Regions from separate parts of the Enterobacter adelaidei genome, predicted to be linked through region 1. Evidence: predicted binding sites of a transcription regulator. Region 1 holds the regulator's gene; the other holds the start of a gene.
The links. Region 1 encodes CRP, which controls carbon source genes, mostly activating them, when cyclic AMP is high. Its sites were predicted from a motif close to ATGTGANNNNNNTCACAT; they were not measured.
Positions count from the first base shown of each region.

Region 2: the regulator CRP is predicted to act here: its motif matches at 5,521-5,538, upstream of yrbN (protein YrbN).

Region 1 covers NZ_CP154353.1:4,244,967-4,252,825, forward strand. Annotated here, with positions in the region: gene kefG (glutathione-regulated potassium-efflux system ancillary protein KefG) at 1-432, opposite strand, end outside; gene AAHF05_RS20730 (ABC transporter ATP-binding protein) at 568-2,472, shown strand; gene AAHF05_RS20735 (hydrolase) at 2,495-3,517, shown strand; gene AAHF05_RS20740 (YheU family protein) at 3,514-3,732, shown strand; gene AAHF05_RS20745 (phosphoribulokinase) at 3,763-4,632, shown strand; gene AAHF05_RS20750 (OsmC family protein) at 4,699-5,103, opposite strand; gene crp (cAMP-activated global transcriptional regulator CRP) at 5,415-6,047, shown strand; gene AAHF05_RS20760 (YccS/YhfK family putative transporter) at 6,105-7,859, shown strand, end outside.
Region 2 covers NZ_CP154353.1:4,081,539-4,089,397, forward strand. Annotated here, with positions in the region: gene AAHF05_RS19830 (peptidase U32 family protein) at 1-130, shown strand, start outside; gene AAHF05_RS19835 (U32 family peptidase) at 138-1,016, shown strand; gene AAHF05_RS19840 (luciferase-like monooxygenase) at 1,106-2,107, shown strand; gene mtr (tryptophan permease) at 2,165-3,409, opposite strand; gene AAHF05_RS19850 (DEAD/DEAH family ATP-dependent RNA helicase) at 3,552-5,441, opposite strand; gene yrbN (protein YrbN) at 5,434-5,514, opposite strand; gene nlpI (lipoprotein NlpI) at 5,622-6,506, opposite strand; gene pnp (polyribonucleotide nucleotidyltransferase) at 6,615-7,859, opposite strand, start outside.

The DNA.
Region 1 (7,859 bases):
ACGACACATCGCTGCCGTCAGTTCGAATGGACGCAGGATGTCACTCATCGGATAGCGGTTCAGCCCGTCATAACGGTATGCGCTTTCCGGTTCACCGGTAGTAATAACGCTACGCCAGTACTTTCCCGCCAGTTGGTTGCCCCCTACCCCACTGGAGAATCCCCTGCTCAGCACGCGGTCCAGCCACTCTTTTAGCAGCGCCGGGCAGCTGTAGGTATAAAGCGGATGCTGGAACACAATGACGTCGTGCTGACGCAGCAGTTCCTGCTCGTAAGGGATATCAATAAAGAAATCAGGATAGTGCGCGTAAAGATCGTGCACCGTCACGTTACTGAGCTGTGTGGCCGGCTTAAGCAGCACCCGGTTTGCCACCGAGTCCTGAGATTCCGGATGGGCATACAGCAGCAGCACTTTTGCTGTCTGAGACATCATTCCCCTCCCGGTCTTGTTTCTGTTTTTGTGTATCGTCGTTGTTTTGGGCTACCATGGCGGCCCGGTGCGGAAAATAGCCCACACCTTACATTATCATAATGACAAATTAACATAGTCGGAACATACGGCGCTTCTATGATTGTTTTCTCCTCGTTACAAATTCGTCGCGGCGTGCGCGTCCTGCTGGATAACGCCACTGCAACCATCAACCCTGGCCAAAAAGTGGGTCTGGTCGGCAAAAACGGCTGTGGTAAATCCACTCTGCTGGCGCTGCTGAAAAACGAGATTAGCGCGGATGGCGGTAACTTTACCTTCCCGGGGAACTGGCAGCTCGCTTGGGTGAACCAGGAGACGCCCGCCCTGAGCGAACCGGCTCTCGACTATGTTATCGACGGTGACCGTGAATACCGTAAGCTGGAAGCGGAACTTAACGCCGCTAACGAGCGCAACGACGGTCACGCCATCGCCACCGTTCACGGCAAGCTGGACGCCATCGATGCATGGACCATTCGCTCCCGCGCCTCCAGCCTGCTGCACGGCCTGGGCTTCAGCAATGAACAGCTGGAACGCCCGGTCAGCGACTTCTCGGGCGGCTGGCGTATGCGCCTCAACCTGGCGCAGGCGCTGATCTGCCGCTCCGATCTGTTGTTGCTCGATGAACCGACGAACCACCTGGATCTCGATGCGGTTATTTGGCTGGAGAAGTGGCTCAAGAGCTATCAGGGCACTCTGATTCTGATCTCCCACGACCGTGACTTTCTCGACCCGGTGGTGGATAAAATCATTCATATCGAACAGCAAACGATGTTCGAGTACACCGGCAACTACAGCTCCTTCGAGCGCCAGCGCGCGACGCGTCTTGCCCAGCAGCAGTCCATGTATGAAAGCCAGCAGCAGCGCGTGGCGCATCTGCAAAGCTTTGTGGATCGCTTCAAGGCCAAAGCGTCAAAAGCGAAACAGGCCCAGAGCCGCATCAAAATGCTGGAACGCATGGAGATGATTGCCCCGGCGCACGTGGATAACCCGTTCCACTTCAGCTTCCGCGCGCCGGAAAGCCTGCCAAACCCACTGCTGAAGATGGAAAAAGTCAGCGCGGGCTACGGCGAACGCACTATTCTCGACTCCATCAAGCTCAACCTGGTGCCGGGTTCGCGCATTGGCCTGCTGGGACGCAACGGTGCAGGTAAATCAACGTTGATCAAACTGCTGGCGGGCGAGCTTAACCCGGTCAGCGGTGAAATCGGCCTCGCGAAGGGCATTAAGCTGGGTTACTTCGCCCAGCATCAGCTGGAATTTTTGCGCGCGGATGAGTCCCCGATTCAGCACCTCGCGCGTCTGGCGCCGCAGGAGATGGAGCAGAAGCTACGTGACTACCTCGGCGGTTTTGGCTTCCAGGGTGATAAAGTCACCGAAAACACCGAGCGCTTCTCCGGTGGCGAAAAGGCCCGTCTGGTGCTGGCACTGATCGTCTGGCAACGTCCGAACCTGCTGCTTCTTGATGAACCGACTAACCACCTGGATCTCGATATGCGTCAGGCGCTAACTGAAGCGCTGATTGAGTTTGAAGGCGCGCTGGTTGTCGTCTCGCACGATCGCCACCTGATCCGCTCCACCACGGACGATCTCTACTTAGTGCATGACGGCAAAGTTGAACCATTCGACGGTGACCTGGAAGACTACCAGCAGTGGCTGACCGACGTGCAGAAGCTGGAAAACCAGCCGGAAGAGTCCGCGAAAGAGAACGCCAACAGCGCGCAGGCGCGTAAAGACCAAAAGCGCCGCGACGCGGAACTTCGCACCCAGACACAGCCGCTACGCAAAGAGATCGCCCGTCTCGAAAAAGAGATGGAAAAACTTAATGCGACACTCGCTACCGTTGAAGAGAAGCTGGGCGATAGCGGTCTGTATGACCAGAGCCGCAAAGCTGAGCTGACTGACTGTCTGCAAACTCAGGCCAAAACGAAATCCAGCCTCGAAGAGTGCGAGATGGCGTGGCTGGACGCTCAGGAACAGCTGGAAGCGATTATAGTAAATAACTGACAAGAATTAGCATCGCATCGTTATGACCCAAATCATTCCATCAGACTTCGACATAGCTACTGAAGAGAGCGCTGAGTTCGTGCCCATGCGCGGCGTGTCCAATCGCCACCTGCAGACCATGCTGCCACGGCTTATCCGTCGCAAGGTTCAGTTCACCCCGCACTGGCAACGGCTGGATTTACCGGACGGAGACTTTCTGGATCTCGCCTGGAGCGAGGAACCGGAACAGGCTCGCCATAAGCCGCGTCTGGTGGTCTTTCACGGTCTGGAAGGCAGCCTGCACAGTCCGTATGCACACGGGTTAATTGAGGCGGCAAAAGCGCGTGACTGGCTCGGTGTGGTGATGCATTTTCGCGGCTGTAGCGGCGAGCCAAATCGCCAGAAACGCATTTATCACTCGGGTGAAACCGAGGACGGTACGTGGTTTTTACACTGGCTGCGGGAAAACTATGGCACCGTGCCAACGGCAGCCGTGGGCTACTCGTTGGGCGGGAATATGCTGGCTTGTCTGCTGGCCAAAGAGGGCGAAAGCGTCCCGCTGGATGCCGCCGTCATTGTCTCTGCACCATTTATGCTGGAGCAGTGTAGCTACCATATGGATAAAGGTTTTTCCCGCGTCTATCAGCGCTACCTGCTTAACCTGCTGAAAGCAAACGCGGCGCGCAAACTGAAAGCCTACCCGGAGACGCTTCCGATAAGTCTGCGTCAGTTAAAAAAGGTGCGTCGCATTCGCGAGTTCGACGATCTGATCACCGCAAAAATCCACGGCTTTGCCGACGCGATTGACTACTATCGTCAGTGCAGCGCCATGCCGCTGCTCAGCAAGATTACGCAGCCGACGCTGATCATTCATGCCAAAGATGACCCGTTTATGGATCATCATTCGATTCCCGCTCAGGAATTCCTGCCCGACAACGTTCACTATCAGTTGACGGAGCATGGCGGCCACGTCGGGTTTATCGGTGGCACACTGCGTCGCCCGAAAATGTGGCTTGAGACGCGTATTCCTGACTGGTTAACCCCGTATCTGGACGGTGCAAAATGATCATTCCCTGGCAGGATCTGGCTCCCGAAACGCTCGATAATCTGATTGAAAGCTTTGTATTACGCGAAGGCACAGATTATGGTGAACAAGAACGCTCGCTCGAGCAAAAGGTCAACGATGTAAAGCGCCAGCTCAAAAGCGGCGACGTGGTGCTGGTATGGTCAGAACTGCATGAGACGGTCAATATCATGCCCCGCAACGCGTTTCACGGCTGATCTTTAAACCTTTCCAGTCAGGGAGTTGCTATGTCTGCCAGACATCCGGTTATTGCCGTTACGGGGTCGAGTGGTGCGGGAACCACCACCACCAGCCTCGCATTTCGCAAGATTTTCGCCCAGCTGAATCTCCGTGCGGCGGAGGTCGAAGGCGACAGCTTTCACCGCTATACGCGCCCGGAGATGGACATGGCCATCCGTAAAGCGCGCGATCTGGGTAAACACATCAGCTACTTTGGCCCGGAAGCCAATGACTTCGGCCTGCTGGAGCAAACCTTCGTCGAATATGGCAAGAGCGGCACAGGGCAATCCCGCAAGTATCTGCATACTTACGATGAAGCCGTGCCATGGAACCAGGTGCCGGGTACCTTTACCCCCTGGCAACCCCTGCCGGAACCCACTGACGTGCTGTTTTATGAAGGGCTGCATGGCGGCGTGGTAACTCCCCATCACGACGTGGCGCGCCATGTGGATCTGCTGGTTGGCGTGGTACCGATCGTTAACCTGGAGTGGATCCAGAAGCTGACGCGTGACATGAGCGAGCGCGGCCATTCACGAGAAGCGGTCATGGACTCCGTGGTGCGCTCCATGGAGGATTACATCAACTTCCTGACGCCACAATTCTCCCGTACCCATATTAACTTCCAGCGAGTACCGACAGTCGACACCTCCAACCCATTCGCGGCCAAAAGCATCCCGTCGCTGGATGAGAGCTTTGTGGTGATCCATTTCCGCAACCTCGAAGGCATTGATTACCCCTGGCTGCTGGCCATGCTGCAGGGCTCGTTTATTTCGCACATGAATACATTAGTGGTGCCGGGCGGAAAAATGGGGCTGGCGATGGAGCTCATCATGACGCCGCTGGTACAGCGGTTGATGGAAGGGAAGCAGATCGCGTGATCATATTCCCTCTCCCGGTGGGAGAGGGTTAGGGTGAGGGCATCAACACGCACGATGCCCCATCAATCACGCCTCGATCACTTCATACGAATGTGTGATTTTTACTGCTTTCTCCAGCATTAACGCCACAGAGCAGTATTTCTCCGCAGACAGGTCCACCGCGCGTGAAACGGCCGCGTCTTTCAGTTCTTTACCGGTGACTACAAAGTGCAGGTTAATATGGGTGAACAGGCGTGGTGCCTCTTCACGGCGTTCCGACGTGAGTTTAACTTCGCAATCCGTTACATCATGACGGCCTTTTTGCAGAATCGAGACCACATCAATCGCGCTGCATCCACCGGCAGCCATCAATACCATCTCCATCGGGCTTGGTGCTTTATCGCCGGAGTTACCATCCATCAAAACCTGGTGCCCTGAAGCGGACTCGCCCAGGAACGTTAAACCTTCAACCCATTTCACGCGCGCTTGCATATTCATTAACTCCAACGTTGCATTTTTGGTGACAGATTACGCGTGCGTTACATTTCTCGCAATGGAAGGCGACCTGCATCATGCTGAAGCGAGACACCAGGAGACACGCGGCGAAAGCTATGCTAAAACACTCAGGATGCTACAGTAATACATTGACGTTACACATGTATGCAGAGGACATCAAACTTTACTGGCTGCGAAACGTTACGATAGCCGACTTCCCAGGGTATGGGTAAGAATTCGATTGCAACCCCAGAGTCCGGATGCATCTGATGACTCTGGTGACAGCTTATAACAGAGGATAACAGCGCATGGTGCTTGGCAAACCGCAAACAGACCCGACTCTCGAATGGTTCTTGTCTCATTGCCACATTCATAAGTACCCATCGAAGAGCACGCTGATTCACCAGGGTGAAAAAGCGGAAACGTTGTATTACATCGTAAAAGGCTCGGTGGCAGTGCTGATCAAAGATGAAGAAGGGAAAGAGATGATCCTTTCTTATCTGAACCAGGGCGATTTCATCGGTGAACTGGGCCTGTTTGAAGAAGGCCAGGAACGTAGTGCCTGGGTTCGTGCAAAGACAGCATGTGAAGTGGCTGAAATTTCTTACAAGAAATTCCGTCAGTTGATTCAGGTTAACCCTGATATCCTGATGCGTCTTTCTTCCCAGATGGCTCGCCGTCTGCAGGTTACATCTGAGAAAGTGGGTAACCTCGCCTTCCTGGACGTTACCGGTCGTATCGCGCAGACTCTGCTTAACCTGGCAAAACAACCTGATGCGATGACCCACCCTGACGGCATGCAGATTAAAATTACCCGTCAGGAGATCGGCCAGATCGTCGGCTGCTCCCGTGAAACAGTGGGCCGTATTCTGAAAATGCTGGAAGATCAGAACCTGATCTCCGCCCACGGTAAAACCATCGTGGTCTACGGAACGCGTTAATTCCACTCAAACGGCGTGCCATCGCAAGGTGTCACGCCGTTTTTGTCTCTCTTCCCCATGTGGCGTAGGCTGATTTATCACCCGGAAGTTAACTATGCACTGCGACAAACGCTGGTGTTGTGTCTTCCTGTAGCCATCGGCCTGATCCTCGGACATCTTCAGCAAGGTCTGCTGTTTTCTCTCGTGCCCGCCTGCTGCAACATTGCTGGCCTGGACACACCGCATAAGCGCTTTTTTAAACGTCTGATTATTGGCGGCTCGCTGTTTGCTGGCTGTAGCCTCGCCGTGCAGCTCTTACTCGCCCGCGATATTCCGCTGCCGTTAATCCTGACCGTGCTGGCGATGACGCTCGGCGTCACCGCCGAAATCAGTTCCCTTCATGCGCGCCTGCTTCCCGCCTCACTGATAGCGGCCATCTTCACGCTGAGCCTCGCGGGTAACATGCCGGTGTGGGAGCCGCTACTGATCTACGCCCTGGGTACGCTGTGGTATGGGCTGTTTAACTGGTTCTGGCTGTGGCGGGAACAGCCCCTGCGTGAATCATTGAGCCTGCTCTATGTGCAACTTGCGGATTACTGCGAGGCCAAATACACCCTGCTCACCCAGCATACCGATCCGGAAAAATCGTTACCGCCGCTGCTGACGCGCCAGCAAAAGGTGGTGGATCTGATAAGCCAGTGTTATCAGCAACTACACATGCTCGCCGCCAACAAGAATCACGAATACAAACGGCTGCTGCGTATCTTCCAGGTGGGGCTGGATCTGCAAGAACATATCTCCGTGAGCCTGCATCATCCTCAGGAGGTGCAAAATCTGGTCGAGCGCAGCCATGCCGAAGCGGTGATCCGCTGGAATGCGCAAACCGTCTCTGCGCGTCTGCGGGTGCTGGCTGATGACATTTTATATCACCGCTATCCCACGCGTTTTAACATGGACAAACAACTCGGCGCGCTGGAGAAAATCGCCCGCCAGCATGAGGACAACCCGGTGGGCCAGTTTGCCGCCTGGCATTTCAGCCGTATCGCCCGCGTGTTGCGCACCCAACGCCCGCTTTATCCCCGCGATCTCATGGCGGATAAACAAAAACGTCTGCCGTTATTGCCGGCGCTCAGAAGCTATCTGTCTCTTAAATCGTCCGCTCTGCGCAACGCCGCACGGATTAGCGTCATGCTCAGTACCGCCAGCCTGATGGGCATGGCGCTGCATCTACCTAAACCCTACTGGATCTTAATGACCGTGCTGTTTGTCACCCAGAACGGCTATGGCGCCACGCGCGTGCGTATACTGCACCGGGCGGGCGGAACGATGGCCGGGCTGATTATTGCGGGCGTCACGCTGCACTTTCACGTGCCGGAAGGTTATACCCTGGCGGGAATGCTGATAATTACGCTAGTGAGCTACCTGATTATCCGCAAAAACTATGGCTGGGCGATGGTGGGCTTTACGGTAACGGCGGTATACACCCTGCAACTGCTCACGCTCAATGGCGAACAATTTATTGTCGCCAGACTGATCGATACCCTGATTGGCTGTCTGATTGCCTTTGGCGGCATGGTCTGGCTGTGGCCGCAATGGCAAAGCGGACTGTTGCGCCAGAACGCCCATGACGCGCTGGAGGCCGACCAGCAGGCCATTCGTCTGATCCTGAGCGACGATCCGCAACCCTCCCCGCTGGCGTATCAGCGGATGAAGGTAAACCAGGCGCACAACGCCCTGTTTAACTCGCTCAACCAGGCAATGCAGGAACCGGGCTTTAACTCGCACTATCTGGCGGATATGAAGCTCTGGGTGACGCACAGCCAGTTTATCGTC
Region 2 (7,859 bases), 160 kb from region 1:
TCAGGCCATCGACCGCTGCATGGCCGATCCGCAGAACTACGCCCCACAACCGGCCTGGATGGAGACGCTCGGCTCGATGTCCGAAGGCACGCAAACCACGCTTGGCGCGTATCACCGTAAATGGCAGTGAGATAACCATGAAATATTCATTAGGGCCGGTGCTCTACTACTGGTCAAAAGAGACGCTGGAAGATTTTTACCAACAGGCCGCCACCAGCAGCGCCGATGTGATTTATCTCGGTGAAGCCGTGTGCAGCAAACGCCGCGCCACTAAGGTCGGCGACTGGCTGGATATGGCAAAAAACCTGGCCGGAAGCGGCAAACAGGTGGTGCTTTCAACGCTCGCACTGGTACAAGCCTCTTCCGAACTGGGAGAACTGAAGCGTTACGTTGAGAACGGCGAGTTCCTGCTGGAAGCGAGCGATCTGGGCGTGGTGAACATGTGCGCTGAACGCAAGTTGCCGTTTGTCGCGGGTCATGCGCTGAACTGCTATAACGCCGTCACCCTGCGTCTGCTGCTCAAACAGGGGATGACGCGCTGGTGCATGCCGGTAGAACTCTCCCGCGACTGGCTGGTAAACCTGCTGACTCAGTGCGAAGAGTTAGGCATTCGCAATCAGTTTGAAGTGGAAGTGCTCAGTTACGGCCACCTGCCGCTGGCCTACTCTGCCCGTTGCTTTACCGCGCGCTCGGAAGATCGCCCGAAAGACGAGTGCGAAACCTGCTGCATCAAGTACCCGAACGGGCGCAGCATGCTGTCTCAGGAGAATCAGCAGGTATTTGTTCTGAACGGTATTCAGACCATGAGCGGTTATGTCTATAACCTGGGCAATGAGCTGGCATCGATGAACGGGCTGGTAGACATGGTGCGTCTGTCGCCGCTGGATACCAGCGTGTTCGCAATGCTGGACGCCTTCCGCGCCAATGAAAACGGGACATCTCCGCTGCCGCTGACCGCTAACAGCGACTGCAACGGTTACTGGAAGCGCCTCGCCGGGCTGGAACTGCAGGCATAGCGATAAAGTGTAAAGGCTCACTTTGTTAACAACGGTTATTAATTTTTAATGCACTATTAAAAGATTCACCGTCGACAAAGTGAGCTGTTATGACTGATAAAACCATTCCGTTTTCGGTGCTGGATCTGGCGCCGATCCCACAAGGCTCCTCAGCGGGCGAGGCCTTTTCCCACTCTCTGGATCTTGCTCTTCTTGCCGAAAAACGTGGCTATCACCGCTACTGGCTGGCGGAACACCACAATATGGTGGGTATCGCCAGTGCCGCGACATCAGTACTGATTGGCTATCTGGCGGCGAACACCACCACGCTGCATCTCGGATCCGGTGGCGTCATGCTGCCGAACCATGCGCCCCTGGTGATTGCCGAGCAGTTTGGTACGCTCAATACCCTCTATCCAGGGCGCATTGATTTAGGGCTTGGCCGTGCGCCGGGCAGCGATCAACCGACCATGCGCGCGCTACGTCGCCATATGAGTGGGGATATCGACAACTTCCCACGCGATGTGGCGGAACTGGTGGACTGGTTCGATGCGCGGGACCCGAACCCACACGTGCGCCCGGTTCCGGGCTACGGCGAGAAGATCCCGGTGTGGTTGCTGGGCTCAAGCCTCTACAGCGCACAGCTTGCCGCACAGCTGGGGCTGCCATTTGCGTTTGCCTCACACTTCGCGCCGGATATGCTGCATCAGGCGCTGCATCTCTACCGCACGAACTTCAAACCATCTGAACGTCTGGAAAAACCGTACGCGATGGTGTGTATCAACATCATTGCCGCCGACAGCAATCGCGACGCGGAATTCCTGTTCACCTCCATGCAGCAGGCGTTTGTGAAGCTGCGCCGCGGCGAGACGGGTCAACTCCCGCCACCGGTGGAGAATATGCATCAGCTGTGGTCCGCTTCCGAGCAGTATGGCGTGCAGCAGGCGCTGAGCATGTCTCTGGTGGGCGATAAGGCGAAAGTGCGTCACGGGCTTGAAGCGGTGCTGCGTGAAACGCAGGCGGATGAGATTATGGTTAACGGCCAGATTTTCGATCACCAGGCGCGTTTGCATTCGTTTGAGCTGGCGATGCAGGTGAAAGAAGAAATGTAGGGAAGTGTGTTTTGTTACTCCGGCCCTCTCCCAAAGGGAGAGGGTGAAAAGAGGCGTTTACTGATACACAGGCAACAGGTTAAAGCTCGACAGCACGTGCACCAGCGCGTTACCGATACCAAACACCAGAATCAGCACAATCATTGGCTTGCCGCCCCAGACGCGGAATTTAGGGCTGCCGAAGCGTTTACGTGATTTTCGCGCCAGCAGCGCCGGCACAATTGCCGCCCAGATGGTTGCCGCCAGTCCGGCATAGCCGATGGCATACAGGAAGCCGTTCGGCCACAGCAGGCCACCCACAATCGGTGGCAGGAAGGTCAGCAGCGCGGTTTTGAAGCGCCCCATAGCAGAATCATCAAAGCCAAACAGATCCGCCAGGTAGTCAAACAGGCCCAGCGTTACGCCGAGGAAAGAGCTCGCCACGGCAAAGTTGGAGAACACCACCAGCAAGAGATCCAGACTACGGCTGTTCAGTACGCCGCTCAGTGCCTGCACCAGCACATCGATGTTACCGCCCTTCTGCGCAATGCCGATAAATTCCGGACGCGGGATATTACCCATCGTCCCCAGCAGCCAAATCACATACAGACCCAACGCCAGCAGCGTACCGTAGACCAGGCATTTCACAATCGTACGCGGATCTTTGCCGTAGTACTTCATCAGGCTCGGCACATTGCCGTGGTAGCCGAACGACGCCAGACAGAACGGTAGCGTCATCAGCAGGTACGGCGTATAGGAGGTATTCACTTCGGCAACGTTAAACAGTGTAGCGGGAGTGACGTGCCCCAGCAGGCTGCCGAAGGTCAGGAAGAAGGTGATGACCTTAGCACCCAGCACAATCGCCGTCATGCGGCTCACCGCTTTGGTACTCATCCAGACGATAAACGCCACGCCAAGGGCAAAACACAGCCCCGCCAGACGCGCCGGAACGTTCAGCGACATCTCCGAAAAGGTGTGATGCAGAATCGAGCCGCTTGCTGAAATATATGCGTAGGTCAGGATGTAAAGCACAAACGCGATGGAGAGGCCGTTCACCAGGTTCCAGCCTTTACCTAAAAGATCTTTGGTAATGGTGTCGAAGCTCGAACCAATACGGTAGTTCAGGTTCGCTTCGAGGATCATCAGCCCGGAATGGAGCATACAGAACCAGGTAAAGACCAGCGCCGCCAGCGACCAGAAGAACCACGCACCGGACATGACCACGGGCAGGGAGAACATCCCGGCCCCAATAATGGTTCCGCCGATGATCACCACGCCGCCAAGCAGCGAAGGTGACGTTTGTGTGGTGGTTAGTGTCGCCATACAGCCATTTCTCCAGTCAATAATGCGGTGATGCATTTTAATGTGCAGCACTGTACCAGTACAGGAGTACAAAAGAAATAAAAAAAGCCCCGATAGCGTTTATCGGGGCTGTATATTTTACTTTACGTCAGTGGCGTAAGGCTTACGCGTCACGACGACGGCTTGAACCTTCGTCACGACGTGGGCCACGGTTTTCACGGCGCTCGCCGGAGAAACGACGACCTTCACCGCCACGACCTTCGCTGCGACCACCTTCACGACGCTCACCACCGAAACCGCGACCACCGCCACGACGTTCGCCGCCACGGTCAGGACGTGGCTGTGCATCGCCCAGCAGCTGCATGTTCATCGGCTTGTTCAGGATGCGGGTGCGAGTAAAGTGCTGCAGTACTTCGCCCGGCATGCCTTTTGGCAGCTCAATGGTAGAGTGGGATGCGAACAGCTTGATGTTACCAATGTAACGGCTGCTGATGTCGCCTTCGTTAGCGATCGCGCCAACGATATGACGAACTTCAACACCATCATCACGGCCCACCTCAATGCGGTATAGCTCCATGTCGCCCGCGTCACGACGCTCACGACGTGGACGGTCTTCACCACCGCGCTCTGGACGGTCGCCACGTGGGCCACGATCGTTACGGTCGCCACGACGTTCGAAGCGATCGTCACGGTCACGGAATTCACGCTTAGGACGCATTGGTGCATCTGGTGGCACGATCAGGCTACGTTCGCCTTGCGCCATTTTCAGCAGTGCTGCAGCCAGGGTTTCCATATCCAGCTCTTCGCCTTCAGCGGTTGGCTGAATCTGCGACAGCAGTGCACGGTACTGATCCAGATCGCTGCTTTCCAGCTGCTGCTGAACTTTCGCGGCGAATTTCTCCAGACGGCGTTTGCCCAGCAGTTCTGCGTTTGGCAGGTCAGCTTCTGGAATGGTCAGCTTCATGGTGCGTTCGATGTTACGCAGCAGACGACGCTCACGGTTCTCAACGAACAGCAGAGCACGACCCGCACGACCCGCACGACCGGTACGGCCGATACGGTGAACGTAAGACTCGGAGTCCATCGGGATGTCGTAGTTAACAACCAGGCTGATACGCTCAACGTCCAGACCACGTGCTGCCACGTCGGTTGCAATCAGGATATCCAGACGACCGTCTTTCAGACGCTCCAGAGTCTGCTCACGCAGAGCCTGATTCATGTCGCCGTTCAGCGCTGCGCTGTTGTAGCCGCTACGCTCAAGCGCTTCAGCCACTTCCAGGGTCGCGTTTTTGGTACGAACGAAGATAATCGCCGCATCAAAATCTTCCGCTTCCAGGAAACGTACCAGCGCTTCGTTTTTGCGCATGCCGTATACAGACCAGTAGCTCTGGCTGATGTCCGGGCGAGTGGTGACGCTGGACTGAATACGCACTTCCTGCGGCTCTTTCATGAAGCGGCGGGTAATGCGACGAATCGCTTCTGGCATGGTTGCAGAGAACAGCGCGGTCTGATGACCGTCCGGGATCTGCGCCATGATAGTTTCTACGTCTTCGATGAAGCCCATACGCAGCATTTCATCTGCTTCATCCAGTACCAGGCCGCTCAGTTTAGAGAGGTCCAGAGTACCGCGCTTCAGGTGATCCAGCAGACGGCCCGGCGTACCGACAACAATCTGTGGGCCCTGGCGCAGGGCGCGTAACTGCACGTCATAACGCTGGCCGCCGTACAGGGCTACCACGTTTACGCCGCGCATATGTTTAGAGAATTCCGTCATTGCTTCAGCAACCTGAACAGCCAGTTCACGGGTTGGAGCCAGGACGAGGATCTGCGGTGCACGCAGGTCCGGATCAATGTTGTTCAGCAGCGGCAGCGAGAACGCCGCAGTTTTACCGCTACCAGTCTGGGCCATGCCCAGCACGTCACGACCAGAGAGCAGATGTGGGATACATTCTGCCTGGATCGGAGATGGTTTTTCGTAACCCAGATCGTTAAGGGCTTCAAGGATAGGAGCCTTCAGGCCCAGATCTGCAAAAGTGGTTTCGAATTCAGCCATGTAGTACGAGTGCCTCAATGTCAATGGCGGCCAGTCTACTTAGCTCATCGTGAAAATGATCTGCAATTTTCATTGAAAAGTGTGAACCGGCTCAAATTAGATGTATTGACGAACAACAACGCCCTCACCAGTTAAGGTGATGGCAATCAAAAGATTACGGGCTGATGTTTATGTCGTCAGCTATTGCTGGTCCGATTCTGCCAGGTCGTCTTGCTCCTGGCCCAAGAGCGATAATTCCAACAATGCATAACGGTGCTCAACGAAGTTGTGTACGTTGTTAGCAACCGCTAATTTGAACAGTGCCGTAGCGCTGTCCTTATCCCCCAGACTTAGGTAGTACTTACCTAAATAGAAGTTGGTTTCACTGAGATGCTCAGCGAGCGAGGTGTTATCCGTTGCGTCCGCCTTGAGGCGTTCCATCAGCGTTGCTTCGCTGATGTTGCCCAGGTAGAACTCGACAATGTTCCATCCCCACTGTTCCTTGTCCGATTTATCGAAGCGCTGTTTCAGTGCCTCTTTTGCCTGCTTCTCATCGAGCTTCCGCTCAACGATGTAAAGCCACAGGCTACGGAAAGGATCATTAGGATCGTCTTGATAAAACGCCAGCAGATCATCTTGCGCTAACTTGTCACGACCGCCGTAATATAATGCGATACCGCGATTCAAGTGCGCGTAGTTGTAAGTTGGATCAAGCTCAAGTACAGAATCAAACGCTTCATAGGCAGCATCAAAATTGCCTGCCTGCGTTAAATAAATGCCTAAGTAATTGAATACTTCAGGCATATCAGGTCGGATTGCCAGCGCTTGTGAAAAATCATTTCGCGCCAATGCCCTCAGACCGAGACTATCATACAACACTCCGCGCTCATATAAAAGCTGTGCGCGTTCGTCATCGGTTAAAGCCCGACTGGCAAGAATTTGTTCCATGCGTGCCAGAATCACTTCCTGCTGCAAAGTCGGTTGCAATGGCACTGCGAGGACTTCGCTCTTACGCCAGGCAGAGTTGCTGCATCCTGCCAGCGTTAGAGCTGTCGCAACGAAACACCAGCGCAAAAAAGGCTTCATTTCCCACTCCCGAAGACAACTATTGGATGAACGTCCTGTCCCCCGGCGGCTTAACAAGGCGTCCTGCCTGATAATAGGCCCTCCGCAAAGCGGAGGGCAAATGGCAACTTACTCGCCTTGCTGTTCTGCTGCCTGTGCTTCTGGCGCAGCAGCTGGCTGAGACTGCTCGGTTGCTTCTTTAATGCTCAGACGGATACGGCCCTGGCGGTCAACTTCCAGAACTTTAACCGGTACTTCCTGGCCCATCTGCAGATAATCGGTCACTTTCTCAACGCGCTTGTCAGCGATCTGAGAGATGTGAACCAGACCTTCTTTACCGCCACCGATGGCAACGAACGCGCCAAAGTCAACGATACGAGTCACTTTACCTGCATAGACGCGGCCCACTTCGATTTCTGCAGTGATTTCTTCGATACGACGGATAGCGAATTTCGCTTTCTCGCCATCGGTTGCTGCGATCTTCACAGTACCGTCATCTTCGATTTCGATGGTGGTGCCGGTCTCCTCGGTCAGAGCACGGATTACGGAACCGCCCTTACCGATAACATCTTTGATCTTGTCTGGATTGATCTTGATGGTGTGAATACGCGGTGCGAATTCAGAGATATCACCGCGTGGCGCGTTGATAGCCTGTTCCATCACGCCCAGGATGTGCAGACGTGCACCTTTAGCCTGGTTCAGAGCAACCTGCATGATCTCTTTGGTGATACCTTCAATTTTGATATCCATCTGCAGCGCAGAGATACCGTCGCGGGAACCCGCCACTTTGAAGTCCATATCGCCCAGGTGGTCTTCGTCGCCCAGAATGTCAGACAGAACAACAAAGTTGTCGCCTTCTTTCACCAGACCCATTGCGATACCCGCAACAGCGGCTTTGATTGGCACGCCTGCATCCATCAGCGCCAGAGAGGCACCACACACGGAAGCCATAGAAGAAGAACCGTTAGATTCGGTGATTTCAGAAACCACACGAACGGTGTACGGGAATTTGTCTGCGTCTGGCATCACTGCCAGCACACCGCGCTTCGCCAGACGACCGTGACCAATTTCACGACGCTTCGGTGAACCCACCATACCGGTTTCACCTACGGAGTACGGAGGGAAGTTATAGTGGAACAGGAAGCTGTCAGTACGCTCGCCCATCAGTTCGTCGATGATCTGTGCATCACGGGCAGTACCCAGAGTTGCCGTCACCAGCGCCTGAGTTTCACCGCGGGTGAACAGCGCAGAACCGTGAGTACGTGGCAGTACGCCAGTACGAACGTCCAGACCACGGATCATGTCTTTTTCGCGACCATCAATACGCGGCTCACCAGCCAGAACGCGGCCACGAACAACGTTTTTCTCGATTGC